One region of the Aquamicrobium terrae genome, then DNA from elsewhere that is predicted to be linked to it. Evidence: riboswitches for the same ligand, from Rfam matches in the RefSeq annotation. Region 1 holds a riboswitch; each other region holds the start of a gene.
What was found. Region 1 has a riboswitch for thiamine pyrophosphate ahead of thiB (thiamine ABC transporter substrate binding subunit). Riboswitches for the same ligand answer to the same signal wherever they lie in the genome.
Positions count from the first base shown of each region.

Region 2: linked by a shared signal. The riboswitch ahead of ACVCNR_RS13085 (ABC transporter permease) and the one ahead of thiB (thiamine ABC transporter substrate binding subunit) in region 1 are both predicted to bind thiamine pyrophosphate.
Region 3: linked by a shared signal. The riboswitch ahead of ACVCNR_RS06365 (TenA family protein) and the one ahead of thiB (thiamine ABC transporter substrate binding subunit) in region 1 are both predicted to bind thiamine pyrophosphate.

Region 1 covers NZ_JBRKLZ010000001.1:1,727,378-1,733,483, forward strand. Annotated here, with positions in the region: gene thiQ (thiamine ABC transporter ATP-binding protein) at 1-297, opposite strand, end outside; gene thiP (thiamine/thiamine pyrophosphate ABC transporter permease) at 294-1,898, opposite strand; gene thiB (thiamine ABC transporter substrate binding subunit) at 2,077-3,075, opposite strand; TPP riboswitch at 3,118-3,231, opposite strand; gene ACVCNR_RS08730 (thiamine diphosphokinase) at 3,317-3,961, shown strand; gene ACVCNR_RS08735 (ABC-F family ATP-binding cassette domain-containing protein) at 3,963-5,780, shown strand; gene ACVCNR_RS08740 (DMT family transporter) at 5,878-6,106, opposite strand, start outside.
Region 2 covers NZ_JBRKLZ010000001.1:2,663,469-2,669,574, reverse strand. Annotated here, with positions in the region: gene ACVCNR_RS13105 (ABC transporter permease) at 1-359, opposite strand, end outside; gene ACVCNR_RS13100 (ABC transporter ATP-binding protein) at 368-1,033, opposite strand; gene ACVCNR_RS13095 (hypothetical protein) at 1,036-1,494, opposite strand; gene ACVCNR_RS13090 (alkaline phosphatase) at 1,556-3,304, opposite strand; TPP riboswitch at 3,454-3,556, shown strand; gene ACVCNR_RS13085 (ABC transporter permease) at 3,677-4,456, shown strand; gene ACVCNR_RS13080 (ABC transporter substrate-binding protein) at 4,453-5,391, shown strand; gene ACVCNR_RS13075 (hydroxyethylthiazole kinase) at 5,388-6,106, shown strand, end outside.
Region 3 covers NZ_JBRKLZ010000001.1:1,273,036-1,279,141, forward strand. Annotated here, with positions in the region: gene ACVCNR_RS06345 (ATP-binding protein) at 1-887, opposite strand, end outside; gene ACVCNR_RS06350 (DsbA family protein) at 1,147-1,818, shown strand; gene ACVCNR_RS06355 (L,D-transpeptidase) at 1,838-2,548, shown strand; gene ACVCNR_RS06360 (TenA family protein) at 2,644-3,309, opposite strand; gene ACVCNR_RS06365 (TenA family protein) at 3,313-3,960, opposite strand; TPP riboswitch at 4,050-4,164, opposite strand; rRNA gene rrf (5S ribosomal RNA) at 4,398-4,512, opposite strand; rRNA gene ACVCNR_RS06375 (23S ribosomal RNA) at 4,711-6,106, opposite strand, start outside.

The DNA of each region.
Region 1 (6,106 bases):
CTGCTCCACCGTGAGATGCGCGAACAGGTTGTTTTCCTGGAACACCATCGACACCGGCCGTGCCGCCGGCGGATCGGCGGTGACGTCCCGGTCCCCGATCAGCACCCGCCCCGATGCCGCCGTCTCGAAACCGGCAACGAGGTTGAGCAGCGTGGACTTGCCCGATCCGCTCGGCCCCATCACGGCGGTGATGCAGCCGGGCCGGAACGCCACGTCGAACCCGAACACGGCCTCGCCATAGCTGAACGTCACCTCGTCCAGCCGCACCTCGGCGCCGGATGATGCGCTGCGCGTCATTGCCGTGTCTCCTTCGCCAGCCGGCTGGACAGGAACATCAGGGCGAGGCAGGCCAACCCCAGAAGGAGCGCCAGCCCTTCCGCATCGGCGGTGCGGTAGCTGCCCATGCGCGCCAGCAGCAGATAGGGCAGGGTCTGCACCGCATCGGAGCCGAACAGCGCGATCACGCCGAGATCGCCGAGCGACAGCGCCATGGCGAAGGCCGCCGCCGTCGCCAACGGCCGGCGCAGCGAGGGCCAGTCGATCAGCCGAAGCCGCGTCCAGCCGGCGATGCCGAGCTGCGCGCACAGCCGCTCATGGCGGGCGCTCGCCGCATCATAGGCCGGGCGCAAGGCTCTCAGCGCAAACGGCATCGCCATCACCGCATTGACGGTGACGACCAGCACCGGCGCCAGCGCGAACACATCGGCCACATGGCGCAGCAGGATGAACCAGCCGGCGCCGACGACGATCGGCGGCACCACCAGCACGAAGCCGGCTCCCGTATCGGTGGCATATTCGAGCAGCGGCCGGCGCGCCCCGGTGGCACGCAGGGCAAGCGCCCGCCTTGCCATCACCAGCGCCATGGAAAGGGCGGCCGCCAGCAGCGCCGACAACAGCGCCAGCACGAGGCTGGTCAGCGCGGCGCGCTGCACCGCGGGTTCCAGGACGAGGCGGCCCAGCTCGGCCTGCAAGCCCGCCGCCACCGTCGCCGCCATGGGGCCGGCGACGAACAGCAGCGCCAGTGCGATCAGGAGACCGTTGAGCGCCGTCTCTCCCCCGCCGACCGAGACGAAGCGGCGCGGCGCCACCGACAGGTTGGCCTCCGCCGCCGTGTTGGCCCCCAGCCGCGTCAGCACGAAGACGATGGCCAGCGTCAGCGCCACCTGCAAGGCGGTCAGGGCCACGGCACGGGCGGGGTCGAAATCGAAGCGCAGCGCCTGATAGATCGCCACCTCCAGCGTGGTGGCGCGCGGCCCGCCGCCCAGCGTCAGCACGATGGTGAAGGAGGTGACGCACAGCATGAACACCAGCCCGGCCGCGCCCGGCAGGGCCTGCCGCAGCACCGGCCATTCGATCAGCCGGAAGCCGGCCCGCGCGCCCATGCCGAGCTGGCTCGCCAGCCGCCACTGGTCGGACGGTACGGTCTGGAGGGCTTCCACGAACAGCCGCGTCGCCAAAGGCAGGTTGAAGAACACATGCGCGACGAGGATGCCGGACAGCCCGTAGATGCCCGGCCATGTGTCGCCGCCGAGCGCGGAGAGCAGGCCAGCGAAATAGCCGGCGCGGCCATAGAGCGCCAGCACGCCCAGCGCCGCGACGAGGGCCGGCAGCGCCAGCGGCACGGCGAAGAGTTGCAGGATCAGGCCGCGCCCCGGAAAATGCGGATGGCGAACCAAAGCCCGCGCCACGAACAACGCCGGAACCACCGAGAGCAGCGTCGACAACAGCGCCTGCCACAGCGTGAAGCGCGCGACCCTCAGCATATACGGATCGAAGGCGGCAACCGCGCCGGACAGGTCGCGCACCCCCTCGACGATCAGCCCGGCGAACGCCCCGCCGATCAGCAGCGAGATCGCCGCCAGCGCCACGATGCCGGCCGTGATGCGGAAATCGGTCATGGCGCGGCCATTGAGCAATTCCAGGAAAAGTGTGAAGCGGTTTTCCGTCCGGAATTGCGTAAAAATAAGGAGATGAAAGGCCTCATTTCCGCCGGCAAAACCCTCAACCGCGCCGCGCCAATAACGCGTCGGGAAGACGGGACCGGAAAGGAACGAAAGCACGCCATCGAAAAGTGGACTACCGGCCCATCGCGCCGAGCCACTCGTCCACCCAGGCCTTGCGGTTGTCGGCCACTTCCTGCGGGTTGAATTGCAGGGTCCTGGCCGGCTTCACCAGCCTGTCGAAGGCGGGGTCGAGCGGCTTGCTGGTCTTGGCCGCAGGGTACATCCACTGGGTTTCCGGCACCGCATTCTGGAAGCCCGGCCCGGTCATGAAGGCGAGGAACTGTTCGGCCAGCGGGTTCTTCGCCCCGGCAATGGTGATGCCGGCCACCTCGACCTGAAGATAATGCCCTTCGGAAAAAGCGACGGCCTGATAGCGCTCGGTCTTGTCGGCGATCATGTGATAGGCGGGCGAGGTGGTGTAGGACAGCACCATCGGTGCCTCGCCCTTGGTGAACAGCCCGTAGGCCTCGCTCCAGCCCGGCGTCACCGTCAGCACGCGGCCTTTCAGCTTTTCCCAGGCAGCACCCGCCTCGTCGCCATAGACGGCGCGCACCCACAGCAACAGGCCGAGGCCCGGCGTCGAGGTGCGCGGGTCCTGGATGACGATTTTTTGCGCCTTGTCGCCCTCGACCAGCTCCTTGAGGCTGGCCGGCGGATTGGGCAGCTTCTCGGTGTCGTAGACCACGGCGAAATAGCCGTAGTCGTAGGGCACGAACATATCGTCGTTCCAGCCGCCTGGAACATCCACCTGCGGCGTCGCCCCATGGGCCACGAACAGCCCGGTGCCGCGCGCCTCGGCGGTGAGGTTGGTGTCGAGGCCGAGCACGATGTCGGCCTTGGTGGAGGCGCCTTCCAGCTTCAGCCGGTTGAGCAGGGCCACCCCATCGGCCACCGAGACGAAATCGACCTCGCAGCCGCATTCGGCCTCGAAATTCGTCTTCACCTGCGGGCCGGGGCCCCAGTCGGCGGTGAAGCTGTCATAGGTGTAGATGGTCAGCTTGCCTTGCGCCGAAGCGGGCGCGGCGGCCAACAGGGCCGCAGCCGACAGAAGGGATAAAAGCACTGTGCGCATCGGCGCCTCCTTGGTTTCGTCTCAGGGGGTCGAGGCGCCGGCTGTCCGACAGCTTCTAATCCCTCCGCCGGTACAAGCCGGATCAGGTTCAGCGGGTTGGCTTTGAGGCCTCTCAGCCGGGCCGCGTTGACGCGTCCGGCACCCCGTTAGAGCATTTTCAGAAATAGGCCCCCGCGCGCCGCGACGCAAGAGAGGCGGCGCTCTTCCGTTCCACGGACGGGGCTGCTAATGCCCTCGTCCCATGAGCCGATACACCATCCTTCTCGGCGGCGAGCTTGTCCGCACCCCCGCCCTCGACCGCCAGATCGCGGGAACGCGCATCGTCGCCGCCGATTCCGGCATCCGCCATGCCGAAACCCTCGGCATCGTGCCGGAGCTTTGGGTGGGCGACTTCGATTCCGCCCCCCCGGTGCTGCCGGAACGCCTGAAAACGGTGCCGAAGCGACAATTCCCCTCCGACAAGGACAGCACCGACGGCGAACTGGCGGTGGACATCGCGCTGGAACAGGGCGCGACCGCGCTGGTGCTGGCCGGCGCCTTCGGCGGCGCCCGCGCCGACCATGCCTTCCTGCATCTGGCGCTGGCGCTGCGGCTGGCCGAGACGGGCGTCGACGTGCTGCTGACCAGCGGCACGCAGGAAGGGCGGCCCCTGCCGCATGCGGCGGCAACCTTCGACTATGCCGAAGGCACGCTGTTTTCGATCCTCGGCTTTTCGGATCTGGCCGGCCTCACCGTGCGCGGCGCGAAATGGGAGCTGGCCTCGGTCACGGTGCCGTTCGGCTCGTCGCTCACCATGTCGAACGAGGTTCGCGGCACGCTCAGCGTCGAACTCGCACAGGGCCGCGCCATGCTGCTCGCCCATCCGCTGGCCGGAAAGGAAGGCTGACATGGCCCCGCCGCTTCTCAACCTTGCCGGCATCCGCCTCACCTTCGGCGGCACGCCGCTGCTCGACGGCGCCGACCTCACCGTCGGCCCCGGCGACCGCATCGCGCTGGTCGGCCGCAACGGCTCCGGCAAATCGACACTGCTGAAGATCGCCGCCGGCCTCGCCGAAGCGCAGGACGGCGAGATCTTCCGCCAGCCCACGGCCACCATCCGCTACCTGCCGCAGGCGCCCGACATGGACGGATTCGCCACGGTGCGCGCCTATGTCGAGGCGGGCCTCGGCCCCGCCGACGATCCCTACCGCGCCACCTATCTGCTCGAACATCTGGGCCTCACCGGCGAGGAAATACCGGCCGAGCTTTCCGGCGGCGAGGCGCGCCGCGCCGCCCTTGCCCGCGTCATGGCCCCGGAGCCGGACATCCTGCTGCTCGACGAGCCGACCAACCATCTCGACCTCAATGTCATCGAATGGCTGGAGGAAGAGCTGATCCGTTCCGCCTCGGCGCTGGTCGTCATTTCCCACGACCGCCGTTTCCTCGAGCGCGTCTCGCGCGCCACCGTCTGGCTGGATCGCGGCCAGACAAGGCGGCTGGACCGGAGCTTTGCCCATTTCGAGGAATGGCGCGATAAGATTCTGGAGGAAGAGGAGCGCGAGCAGCATAAGCTCGGCCGCCAGATCGCGCGCGAGGAGCACTGGCTGCGCTATGGCGTCACCGCCCGGCGCAAGCGCAATGTGCGCCGCCTTGGCGAATTGCAGGCGCTGCGCCAGCGCCACGCCGGCCACAGGGGCGCGGAAGGCACCGCCACCATGGTGGCCAGCGACGCCGCCGAATCCGGCAAGCTGGTGATCGAGGCGAAATCGATCTCCAAGAGTTTCGGCGATCTGGTCGTGGTCCGGGATTTCTCGACCCGCATCCAGCGCGGCGACCGCATCGGCCTCGTCGGCCCCAATGGCGCCGGCAAGACCACGCTGCTCAAGATGCTGACCGGCGAGCTTGCGCCCGACACGGGCAGCGTGCGCCTCGGCGTCAATCTGGAGATCGCCACGCTCGACCAGAAGCGCGATGCCGCCGATCCACAAGAGACGCTGTCCCACTACCTCACCGACGGGCGCGGCGAGAGCCTCGTCATCAATGGCGAGCAGCGCCATGTCGTCTCCTACATGAAGGACTTCCTGTTCAAGCCGGAGCAGGCGCGCACGCCGGTGCGCGAGCTTTCCGGCGGCGAACGCGCCCGGCTGCTGCTCGCCCGCGTTCTGGCCCGCCCCGCCAATTTGCTGGTGCTGGACGAGCCGACCAACGACCTCGACATGGAGACGCTGGAGCTGTTGCAGGAACTGGTGGCGGGCTTTGCCGGCACGGTCATCCTCGTCAGCCACGACCGCGACTTCCTCGACCGCACCGTGACCATCGTGATCGTGCCCGACGGCGACGGGCGCTGGATCGAATATGCCGGCGGCTATTCCGACATGCTTTCGCAGCGCGGCGCATCGAAGCTGGACGACCGCAAGCTGCGCACCCGCACCGCCGGCAACGAGGAACAGCCGGCCGCGAAGCCGCAGGAGACGGCGAAGGTCGCGTCGAAAAAGCTGTCCTACAAGCAGAAATTCGCACTGGAGAGCCTGCCGAAGAAGATCGAGGCGGCGACCGACACGATCAACCGGCTCGAGGACCGGATCGCCGATCCGGGCTTCTATGACCGCGATCCGGTCGGCTTCCAGAAGACCATTGCCGCCCTCGACAAGGAACGCGCGACACTGGCCGCGATGGAAGAGGAATGGCTGGAACTGGAAATGCTGCGCGAGGAACTGGAGGGGTAGCCCCTTTCAAACACGCGTCGTCATCCCAGTCGCGTGGCGATTGGCCGCCGTTTTTTTCATCCTCGGCAAGCTTCCGGAATGACGACGAACCGACGCATCAACCCCTGTTCGCAGCCGAGGCTGCACCTCGCCGGCGCATCGCCCGCCAAGGCCGCCCGTCGATCGCCGCAAGGCCGAGGCCGATCAGCGCCATGCCGGCCAGATGGCGCGGCAGAAGCACTTCGCCGAGGAACAGGAAGCCGAGCAGGATGGCGCTGGCCGGCACGAGGAAGGTGACCAGCGCCAGATTGCTGGCGCCCGCCGTGGCCAGCAGCCGGAAGAACAGC
Region 2 (6,106 bases), 940 kb from region 1:
ATGCGAACCGCGTCGGCGGTCGTGCCGACGATCGGGTAACCGGCGACGAAATCGCCGAAGCCGACGGGAACCGCATTGTCCACGCGCGCATCGGCCCGCAGCGCTCCCATCGTCTCGGGCGGCAGGAGTGGCAGCGGCGCCGGCTGGAGGAAAATAGACGACAGGATGAGCTGCGTTTCCGAACCGGCCGCGCCCACCACGAGGTCGAATGCAGCGGCAGCACGCGCGCTGCCCAGCCGCAAAGCCCGCTCCTGCAAGGTGACGGACACGCCGAGCGCGGTCGCCAATGCGATCAGCAGGACAAGGATCAGCGCGCCGATCCAGTTGCGGCGCAAATCGGCAAGAATGAAATGGAACATCTATGCCCTCATTCCGCCAGCCGCCCGTTCTCCAGCCGCAGGGTACAACCCATGCGCTCGACCAGACGGGCGTCGTGGCTGGCGACGATCAGCGTGGAGCCCGCTTCCCCGGCCAGTTCCACCAGCAGGTCGGCCACGGCCGCGCCGGCCTCCGCGTCGAGGCTGGCGGTGGGCTCGTCGGCCACGATCAGGCCGGGCCTGCCGACCAGCGCGCGGGCGACGGCGACGCGCTGCATCTGGCCGCGCGACATGGTGCCGACGCGCTGGTCCGGACGCTCTATGCCGACCCGTGCCAGCAGTTCGCGCGCCCATGCCCGCGTTCCGGAGGGAAGGCGCAGGTGCGACAGGCGTTGCGGCAACAGCACGTTCGCCTCGGCTGAAAGGCCGGCGAACAGGTGAAAATCCTGCATGACGAGGCCAACATTGCGGGCCCGCCAGCGGTCGCGGCCGCCTTCGGGCAGCGCGGCGATGTTGCGGTCGTTCCAGGCGACACGTCCGGCGCCGGCGCGGTCCATGCCCGTCACGATGTTGATGAAGGTGGTCTTGCCCGAACCGGACGGACCGACGAGCGCCGCCTTCTCCCCGGCCGGAAGACTGAGCGACGGCAGGTCCAGAGCCGGCACCGGCAGCCCCGGATAGCGCACCTGCAAACCCTCGACGGAAAGCGCCAGCACGCTCAGACCTTTCGGAAATCGGCGCCGACAATGCGCAACAGGCTGACGAAGCCTGTCTCGGGATCGGTCCAGGAACCGACCTCCAGCTTGCCGGAAACCTCGATGATGCCGTTGGCCTGCTCGAAGGTCTGGCTTTGGTCGAGATAGACGACGATGATGTCGTCGGGCCAGTCCGCATCCGAGGAGCAGAAGGGGCAGAGCGCCATCGGCATTTCGGTGAGCACGAAGAAATTGGCCTCGGCCTTCAGCGGCGGGGCCATGAAGCCGCGCATGGCGACGGGCTTGCCTTCCAGCGCCTTCACCTTGTCCGAGAAACTGAGCCCCAGCACGCTGACCTTGCCGTAGAGCTCGTCGAAGGAGATCGTGTCCGTGGCGGCACCGGCCGGCCATGCGGCCAGCGAAAGCGCGGCCCCGCCCATCGCGGCAAGCGCGCGCCGGCGGTCCAGTCTGGTGGCGGTCATGTCGGCCTCCGTCGCAAACGGGCAGCCCCGGAATTCCGGACCTGCCCGGCCGTGCGATGCGTTACTGCGTCTGCCTGGCGCCCAGCGCCAGCGCCTCGGCCAGGACGCGATAGACGTCGCTCTGCTCCATATAGCCCTTGAAGTTCTCCGAGCCGGGGCCGGTCGCCTGAAGCACCACGTCGTCCACCGAATGCACGCCGGTGTCTCCGTCGCGAGGGATGTTGCCCTGCACCAGCACGGCGCCGGGAACGTCCTTGTAAGCTTCGTTGGCGACGTACTTCTTGTTCTCGTCCTGGATGGCCGGCACGAACGGACCGTCGAGCTTCGGACGGAAAGTCTCGTAATGGTCGGGGCCGTTGTTGGCGGCCAGGAACAGGCGGCGCGAGACATCGACGCTGTCGGGATAGCCGTCGCCGTCCTTGTCCTCGTAGTTTGGGAAGCCGGCATCGGCATAGGTGCCGACCTTCTCACGCATCTCGTCGCCGGGCTTCCCGTCATCGACCGTGCCGATGATCGAAACGCCGTGGGTGTGGTCGCCGGTCACGACGATCAGCGTATCGGGGTTCTGCTCGGCGAATTCGCGGGCGGCGCCGATCGCCTTGTCGAACTCGATGGTGTCGACCACGGCACGGTCCCAGTCGAGCGGATGGGACATCTTGTCGACATTGGCGGCCTCGACGACCAGCACGAAGCCTTCCGCGTTCTTCGAGAGCTGGCCGAGGGCGGCTTTGGTCATGTCGACCAGACCGGGCTGCTCGGGGAATTTCTCGACGCTGCCCTTCTTCAGGAACTCGCGGTCGAGCGTGGTGTCCATGTTGCCGGTGTGGAAGAGGCCGAGCACCTTGCCGGTGTTGGAGCCGGCGGCAGCCTCAAGCGCGCCCCTGGTGGTGGCCAGCGTATAGCCGGCTTCCTTGAAGCCCTCGATATGATCGATGTCGTCCTTGCGCTTCGAGCCGGCGACCGACTGCGGCAGGAAGTAGGCCGAACCACCACCGAGAATGACCTCGGGCTTCAGATCGAAGATCTGGGTGTTGATGGCGGCCTTCTCGGCGCGGCGGCGGGTGTGGGCGAAGAGCGCGGCAGGCGTCGCGTCCTGTAGCTCGGATGTGGTGACGATGCCCACCGACTTGGACGTCTGGCGGCGCAGCGCCTCGACCAGCGTCTCGACCTTCGGATCGTCGAACGGATCGGCGGTGCGGTCGGCATAGACGCCCAGCGCGTTCACGGCGCTCTTGTGGCCGGTCATGTAGGCCGACATGGTGTTGGCGCTGTCGGTGGCGACGGCCTCGGTGGACGAGGTGCCGATGAAGGCCATGCGGTCGAGGTCGTCCATGTTGAGACGGCCGTTGGCCTTGCCCTCGGTCATGCCCCTGGACATGATGCGCGCGGCGGTGCGATGCGCCACCGAAAGACCGTCGGCGATCAGGAAGATGACGTTCTTCGCCCTGGGCTCGGCGGAGGTGCCGTAAACCTCCCAGGTCACGGTCTTTTCCTCGTCGCCGGCCTTGGCGACAACCGTGTAGGTGCCGGGCTCGGCAATCGTCACGCCTTCAAGGCGCACGGCGGAAGCCTCGACACCGTCTTCCTTCTCGATGAAAGTGGCTTCCTTGCCGAACACTTCGGCAGCCGGCTTGCCGTTGATGGTGACGCTGACATCGGAGCCGGCGACGACGCCGTCGAACTCCACCTTCAGGTCGAAGGGCGACGCGCTGAGGATCGTCGCCCGGTCGAGCGGGTAGACCGTGGCCGCGCCGGCAACGGCCGGCACCAGTACGGTCGTTGCGGTCAGGATGGCGAGCAGGCTGCGCATTGTCGTGTTCTCCGTGAACGTCGAAAGAGACCCGCTTGCTAGGGCCGGCACATTACAGCGCGATGACGGCTTTGAGACAGGCCGATGACAAAGCCGCTCCGGTTCCATTGACCTCGCTTGACAGCACAGCCGGCTTGCAACATAGATGGCGCCATTCCGAGGGGGGCGCCGCACGGCGCTGAGATGGCGAAGAGCCGGACCCTTGAACCTGATCCGGGTTATGCCGGCGTAGGAACGGAACGAGGGCCTTCGGGCAATCCTGCCAATTCTTCGCACACCTGGATCTCCATGATGACAAGTCGGGAGATCGCCATGCATTCGAAATACGAGCCTCGCCCACCGACACGGCTTCCCTTCTAGGGGCCGGCGTCCATGTCGGCTGTCTCGGCAGCGCTGCGCACCGCCCTTGTGCTGGTGGCTTCATGGCAGGCGATCGTCATCGCCTTCGCCCCGCCGCGCTACATATTGCCCACGCCGCTCGAGGTCGCGACCGCTTTCCGGCGGCAGCCGCTTTATCTTCTCGACAACGCGCTGGTGACCCTGGCCGAGATCGCCGCCGGTTTCGCGGCCGGCATGACGGCCGGCATCGCCACCGCGCTTGCCATCGCCACCTTCCCGCGACTCGGGCGCGCCGTCTGGCCGATGGTGCTGGTGCTGCAAGCCTTCCCGGTCTTCGTCATCGCGCCGCTGCTGGTGCTGTGGTTCGGCTTCGGGATGACCTCCAAGGTGGTGATGACCACGCTCATCATCTTCTTTCCAGTGGCGTCCGCCTTTGCCGACGGGCTGCGCCGCACGCCGCACGAAATCGTCGATGCCGCCGCTCTCACCCCGGCCAGTCACCGGCAGACGCTGTTCCTGCTGCGCGTACCGCTTGCCTTGCCCGCCCTGATTTCGGGCCTGCGGGTCGCAGCACCCCTTGCCCCACTGGGCGCGGTCATCGGCGAATGGGTGGGCGCCTCGGCCGGGCTCGGCTTCGTCATGGTGCAGGCCAACGCCCGCATGCAGACCGACACCATGTTCGCGGCCATGGCCGTCATCGCCGTGCTGGCGCTGGCGCTGCGGCGGGCCGTCGACCTCCTTGCCCCCCTTCTCACGCCCTGGGCGCGCGAAGGCGATTTTTCCTCCACTCCCAAGCAAAGGAAGCCAACATGATTCGACCCTGCGCGCTCGCGCTCCTGCTGTCCGTCGCCACGGCCGGGGCGGCCCATGCCGCCGACAAGCTCACCGTGATGCTGGAATGGTTCGTCAATCCCGACCACGCACCGCTGGTGGTGGCGAAGGAACTCGGCCTGTTCGAGGAGGCCGGGCTGGATGTGGAACTGGTGCCGCCGGCCGACCCCTCGATCGTGCCGCGCGCCGTTGCTTCCGGCAAGGCGGAGATCGGCATCCACTACCAGCCGAACCTCTATCTCGACCATGACGCGGGCGTGTCGCTGGTGCGCTTCGGAACGCTGGTCGAGACCCCGCTCAACACGCTGACGGTTCTGGCCGACGGGCCGATCAAGGAGCTGAAGGACCTCGAAGGCAAGAAGATCGGCTTCTCGGTCTCCGGCTTCGAGGACGCCATCATTTCCCGCATGCTGGGGAGCGCCGGCGCCGACAAGGACAAGATCGAGCTGGTCAACGTCAATTTCGCCCTGTCACCGTCGCTGATCAGCGGCCAGGTGGACGCCACCATCGGCGGCTACCGCAATTTCGAGCTGACCCAGATGAAGCTCGAAGGCCATGAAGGCCGCGCCTTCTTCCCCGAGGAACACGGCATTCCGGTCTATGACGAGCTGGTGTTCGTGACCCGGCCGGACCTGGTCGAGGACGACCGCCTCAAGCGCTTCCTCGCAGCCGTCGAAAAGGGCGCGATCCACCTCACCAACCATCCAGAGGAGGGCTGGAAGCTGTTCGTGAAGGCCCATCCGGACCTCGACAACGAGCTGAACCGGCAGGCCTGGATCGACACGCTGCCGCGCTTCGCCAAGCGCCCCTCGGCGCTCGACCGCGCACGCTACGCCCGCTTCGGCGCATTCCTCGAGGAAAGCGGGCTGATCAGGAAAGCCCCCGCCATCGAGGACATCGCGGTGGAACTGCAATGAGCGGCGCTATCCCCGAACGTGCGGCCGAGCTGCTGGGCGAGGTGCGTCGGCGGCGGCCGCGCATCCATTGCCTGATGAACGGCGTGGTTCCCAAATTCGTGGCCGACGGGCTTTCCGCCCTTGGCGCGATCCCCTCCATGACCTCTTCGCCGGAGGAGGTCGGCCATTTCGTCGCCAAGGCGGATGCCCTGCTGGTCAATCTCGGCACGCTGGACGCGCAGCGCCGCGAGGCCATCGGCATCGCGGTGGATGTCGCCGATGAGAAGGGCCGGCCGTGGGCGCTCGATCCCGCCCATTGCGACTACTCGCCGCCCCGCGCGGCCTTCGCGCAGGAGTTGCTGGCACGCGGCCCGGCGGTGCTGCGCGCCAACGCGGCCGAATACGACCTGCTTGCCGTGCCCGCCGACGTGGTGGCGGTGCGGACCGGCAAGGCGGACCGCATCGCGTGGAATGGTGCGGTGCTGCGCGTCGAAAACGGCCATCCGCTGACGGCGCTGGTGACAGGCACCGGATGCCTGTCCGGCGCCGTCATCGCCGCCTTCCTCGCCGTCGAAGCCGATCCGTTCCTGGCGGCGAGCGCCGCCATGCTCGTCTTCGGCATCGCGGCGGAAATGGCCGGCAAGACGGCAACCGGGCCGGGCAGCTTCGAGCCGGCCCTGCTCGACGCGCTGGCCAGTCTTGAGGGCACGTACGTTCTTCAGTTCGCAAAGGCAGA
Region 3 (6,106 bases), 450 kb from region 1:
CCGGCCCCGGCTTCCAGCGCGGCGATATCCAGCAGCTGCCGCACCAGGCGCCCGGTCCGGTCGACCCCGGCCACGATCTGGGAAAGCGCCTTTTCCCGGATCGCCGGGTCGGCGCTCGCCAGCGCAATCTGCGCCTGTGTCTTCAGGCCGGACATCGGCGTGCGCAATTCATGCGCGGCGAAGGCGATGAAGTCGCGCTCGCGCTCGCGCGCCTCGGAGACGCGCCGGAACAGCGCATTGATCGCCTTCACCACCGGCTGCAACTCGCTCGCCGCGCCCGGAGCCTCGATGGAGCCGAGATCGGAAGCCGGCCGCGTGGACAACTCCCTGGCGATGCGGCTGAGCGGCGTCAGCCCCCGCCCGACGCTCAGCCAGATCAGCCCCGCCAGTACCGGCAGGATAAGCAGCGCCGGCAGCAGCACGCCGGCAATGACGTTGTTCACCAGATGATCGCGGAAATAGACGCGATCGCCGACCATCACCCGCACCCCGGCTTCGGGATTGTCCACCGTATAGACGCGCCAGGTCTCGCCATCGATGACGGCGTTGGAAAAGCCGGGGGCCTTTTCCGACAGCTTCGCCTGCGGCGCTCCGTCCGACTGGCTGAGCAGCGTGCCTTCCAGCGACCATATCTGGCAGGAAAGCTGGCGGTTGTAGGCGGAGTGCGGCTCCGTCGCGATCGGCGGCACGATCGCATCCCCGGCCGTGGCAAGGGCGCGCCGCGTCACCATGGAGTTGACCATGCGCGCCGCCTCCATCAGCCGCGCGTCGAGCACCCGCTCGAGCTGCGAACCGGTGGAAAAGTAGATCCACTTCACCGCCGAAAGCCACACCAGCCCGGTGATCAGGATCAGGATCGCGAACAGTCGGGTTCGCATGGAACGCATAAGCCTCGTCTCCGCTCGCCTCGCCGCCTGTTCGGCGGCATGACGGTTTCCCTGCCTCATGCCGGCGCCTTAAGGCAATCTTAAGAAAGGGAGCGCCGGCTGCCCGAACGGAAGCTGTGCGCTGTCTGCAACACCGGATTTTTTACGTGTACGCAGGCTTTCCTTTTGCCCTTAAGCCTGCCTTAAGGTCCACCAAACCCTGTCGGCCCGACCAGCAGAAATCGAGGCCGTTTCCATGTCGATCACCCCGCACCGGATCATGCCGCAGCTCGCGAACATCGGTTCTTCCGAAACCCATGGCCCCACAGCGCTCAACCGCCGCGCGGCACTGGCGCTGACGGCGCTGGCGGCGGCCGGCATCGTCACCCCGGCGCAGGCATCCGCCGACGACGGGCTCAGCACCGAGATGATCCTCAACGATCCGGCGGACCCGAAGGCCGGCAACGCCAAGGGCGATGTCACCATCGTTTATTTCTTCGACTACAACTGCCCGTTCTGCAAGAAGACGGTCGATCCGCTCAACAAGGTCGTGCGTGCCGACGGCAAGGTGCGACTGGTCTACAAGGATTGGCCGATCCTCACCTCGGCCTCGATCTACGGCGCCAGGCTGGCGCTGGTGGCCCACCGCCAGGGCAGGTACGGCGAGGCCCATCATGCGCTGATGGCCATCAAGGGCGGCAGGGTCGAGGAAGACAGGATGCGCAAGGCGGTGGCCGGAGCCGGGCTCGACATGGCCCGGCTGGAGCATGACATGAAGGCGAAGGACGCCGAGATCACCGCCCTCCTGCAGCGTCATGGCGCGCAGGCCGACGCGCTCGGCCTTGCCGGCACCCCGGTCTTCCTCATCGGCCCCTTCCTCGTCGCCTCCGCGCTCGACGAAGCGGGCTTCCGGCAGGTTATCTCCGACGCGCGAGCGCGCGACAGCAACTGATACGAAGGACTTCAGGCATATGACCGACGCAATGGACGAGCGGCCGGCACGGCGCGTATGGACTGCGCTGGCGCTTCTGGCCTGCATGGGGCTGGGCGCCTGCGCCACATCTTCCGAGATGACCGTGACCAGCCCTGCGCCCGCGCCGCCTGTGGCCGAGCCCGCGCCCGCGCCGGTCGAACAGGCTTCGGTCACGCCGCCGCGCTATGGGCCGCGCCCCAATGAGCGTTTCCCGCTTCCGCAGGAAGACCTGTCCAAGATCCCGGAAAAATATCACCGCCAGATGGTCGACTATCGCAGCGACTATGCGCCTGGCACCATCGTCGTCGATCCCGCCAACCGCTTCCTCTACCTCGTCCAGGCCAATGGCAAGGCGCTGCGCTACGGCGTCGGCGTGGGTGCCGCCGGGCGCGGGTTCAGCGGCGTCACCGATCTCGCCTGGAAGCAGGAATGGCCGCGCTGGCGCCCGACCGACTCGATGATCGCCCGCGCGCCCGAGCAGTACAAGAAATATGAGAACGGCGTCGAAGGCGGCCCGACCAATCCGCTCGGCGCGCGCGCGCTCTACCTGTTCAAGGACGGCAAGGATACCTACTACCGCATCCATGGCACCAACCAGCCGAACAGCATCGGCAAGGCGGTTTCGGCCGGCTGCATCCGCATGTTGAACATGGACGTCGTCGACCTCTATCAGCGTGCCCGCCCCGGCTCAAAGATCGTCATCCTCTAAGCAGTCGCGAAAAAGGCGCGGCGGCTTTGCGGCAACGACATGCCTCCCGCCAGAAAACTCCCCGGCCGAAACCGCTGCCGGGGAGGTTTTTCGTGTCAGCCTCGGGCGGCATCCAGCCCCATCTGCCAGAAATCCGCCTCCAGCCGCGAGGCCTTGCCGAACAGGGCGGCAAGCTCCCCGAAACGCCGCTCCGTCATCGAGCGCGCCGCCAGATCGTCGAGCAGGTTGCGTGAACCGACGGCAAGCTGCTGGAATGCATCCCCGGCATATTCGCCGATCCATTCACGGTACGGGTGGTCTTTCAGTGCGGCGACGCCGTTTGGCGCCAATGCCTTGCCGATCTCGGCATAGCCGATGACACACGGCGCGAGCGCGACATGGAGGTCCAGCAGGTCGCCGGCCGCGCCGCAGTCGAGCACGAAACGGGTATAGGCGACGGTTGCCTGATGCTCCGGCACGGAGTGGAGTTGCTCGGGCAAGAGCCCCCAGCGCCCGCACAGCCGCACATGCAGCTCCGTCTCGTCGAGTATGCCGGAAAGCCCCGCCTGCGCCGCCCGGATTTCGGGAATGGTGCGGCTCTTGTAAGCCGCGAGCGCCCAGGCGCGCGAGAACTGGATGAGGAACAGATAGTCCTGCACCAGATAGGCCCGGAACGCCGCCTCGGGCAGCGTGCCCGCGCCGAGCTGCCACACGAATTCATGACCGACATAGCTCTGCCAGTCAGCGGCGGCAGCCTGCTTCAGCCGTTCGAACACATCCATTGCTTACTCTCCACTCTCATAGGCTGCATCGAAGAACGCCAGTTCCAGCGCCACGGCACGCGAGAAGAAATCGCGGCTCGTCTCCGATTCCGCCGGCCCGACACGGTCAAGCTCGGCGCGCAGGAAAGCCACGAAATCCCGGAAATCGGGATTGTCGTGCAGGGTGATCCACTCCGCGTGGACGAAGTTTCGCGGCAGCGGCGCCAGCGCCTTCATGGCCCAGTCGAGATAGAGCCATTCGGCGACATTGAGCACGGCAAGTGCCGCCGCATAGGAACGCGTGGCCGCCGCCTCGCGCATGATCGACTTGAAACCGGTGGTGGGCTGCGTGTCGGCAATGGCCGCCCGCTGCTTTTCGCTGACGCCGAGCGCGTCGAACGCGCGCAGGAAGTAGGTGTTCTCCTCCCCCGACACCATGCCGATAAAGCGCCCGAAGCGCAGCCGCGCCTCGAAACTGTCGCTGGTGGCGATGGCCGCGCCCAGCAAGGTCAGGAAGCTGTCGAGAAAGCGGTGGTCCTGCACGAGATAGGAGGCCATTACCTCGTCGGGCACCATGCCCTGAAACAGTTCCTGGACGAAGCGGTGCTCGACCGCCCGCGTCCAGGCCGGCTGGCTTTCTCGTTTCAAGGTTTCGGTGAAGCGTTCGGTCATCGTGCTGTCCTTTCGTGGATGACAGCGAGACCGTCTGTTTCAGGCTTTGTTTCTGGCATGGGCGGCCTCGCAAGGAGGCCGGCAAAAGGCAGCTTGAAATTCGCCATCCCTTCGCCGGCATGATCCGGATCAGGTTCGAAGGGTCACCGCGCTGCTTGCGCCAGCGGTCTCTCAGCCCCTTGCGGGACTCCCCTTGGTGAGATCGTCTTTTAGGAAATAAGGATTGGCCTGTCACCCCTCGCCTCGCTTCAACGGCAAAGGGTCCACCAAATTTTCAGAGAGGGGCAGCGGGACTCCCCCTGTCCGGTCAACTCCACGAGGCGTGGCAGCCACAGCCTCGCCGCAAACGCAAAACGCCGCCCCGAAGGGCGGCGTTCCGAAATCAGGAAAATGAGCTGTTCTGGATGACGATGAGAAGATTTTCATGCGTTTAGCAGACCTGGCAGCGACCTACTCTCCCGCGTCTTGAGACGAAGTACCATCGGCGCAGGGGCGTTTCACGGCCGTGTTCGGAATGGGAACGGGTGCAGCCGCCCCGCCATGACCACCAGGTCGGCAAAGCGCATGTTATCTGAGAAGCTGTTTTGTGCTGATGTTTTGCGTGTCTGCCTTGATCGCCTTTCAGCCGTCAGGCTGCAAGGTCGACCGACCGTCGGCGCTTGTGCGCCGCGCCCGCGCAGCGCCGCCCGAAGGGCGGAACCAGCGTGAGCGATAACAGACATCGCGCAGCGATGAACATTAGGAATGAGAACGATCAAGCCGATCGAACTATTAGTACCGGTAAGCTTCAAGCGTTGCCGCTCTTCCACACCCGGCCTATCAACGTGGTCGTCTTCCACGGTTCTTGAGGGAATACTCGTTTTCAGGTGGGTTTCCCGCTTAGATGCCTTCAGCGGTTATCCCGTCCGTATATAGCTACCCTGCTATGCGGCTGGCGCCACAACAGGTCCACCAGAGATACGTCCATCCCGGTCCTCTCGTACTAGGGACAGATCCTGTCAATATTCCTACACCCACGGCAGATAGGGACCGAACTGTCTCACGACGTTCTGAACCCAACTCACGTACCGCTTTAAATGGCGAACAGCCATACCCTTGGGACCTGCTCCAGCCCCAGGATGCGATGAGTCGACATCGAGGTGCCAAACAACCCCGTCGATATGGACTCTTGGGGGTCATCAGCCTGTTATCCCCGGCGTACCTTTTATCCGTTGAGCGATGGCCCTTCCACACGGGACCACCGGATCACTATGACCGACTTTCGTCTCTGCTCGACTTGTCAGTCTCGCAGTCAGGCAGGCTTATGCCATTGCACTCAGCGAACGATTTCCGACCGTTCTGAGCCCACCATCGCGCGCCTCCGTTACTCTTTAGGAGGCGACCGCCCCAGTCAAACTACCCACCATACATTGTCCCGGACCCGGATGACGGGCCGCGGTTAGACATCCATAGTAATAAGGGTGGTATTTCAAGGGTGGCTCCACCAAGGCTGGCGCCCTGGCTTCAAAGCCTACCACCTATCCTACACATGCCACTACGAATGCCAATGTAAAGCTATAGTAAAGGTGCACGGGGTCTTTCCGTCTAACCGCAGGAACCCCGCATCTTCACGGGGAATTCAATTTCACTGAGTCTATGCTGGAGACAGCGGGGAAGTCGTTACGCCATTCGTGCAGGTCGGAACTTACCCGACAAGGAATTTCGCTACCTTAGGACCGTTATAGTTACGGCCGCCGTTTACCGGGGCTTCGATTCAAAGCTTGCACCTCTCCTCTTAACCTTCCGGCACCGGGCAGGCGTCAGACCCTATACGTCGCCTTGCGGCTTCGCAGAGCCCTGTGTTTTTGATAAACAGTCGCTACCCCCTGGTCTGTGCCACCCTCTTACGGTTGCCCGCAAAAGGGTCACGCTTCTTCCGAAGTTACGCGTGCAATTTGCCGAGTTCCTTCAGCATAGTTCTCTCAAGCGCCTTGGTATACTCTACCAGTCCACCAGTGTCGGTTTCGGGTACGGGCTATAAGGAGGAGCTATTTCCCGGGACCGCTTCACTGCCAGGATCAATCCGATAAGACCTGACAATACACGCGATCCGTCACTACCTCCAGGCTCACGAATATTAACGTGATTCCCATCGACTACGCCTTTC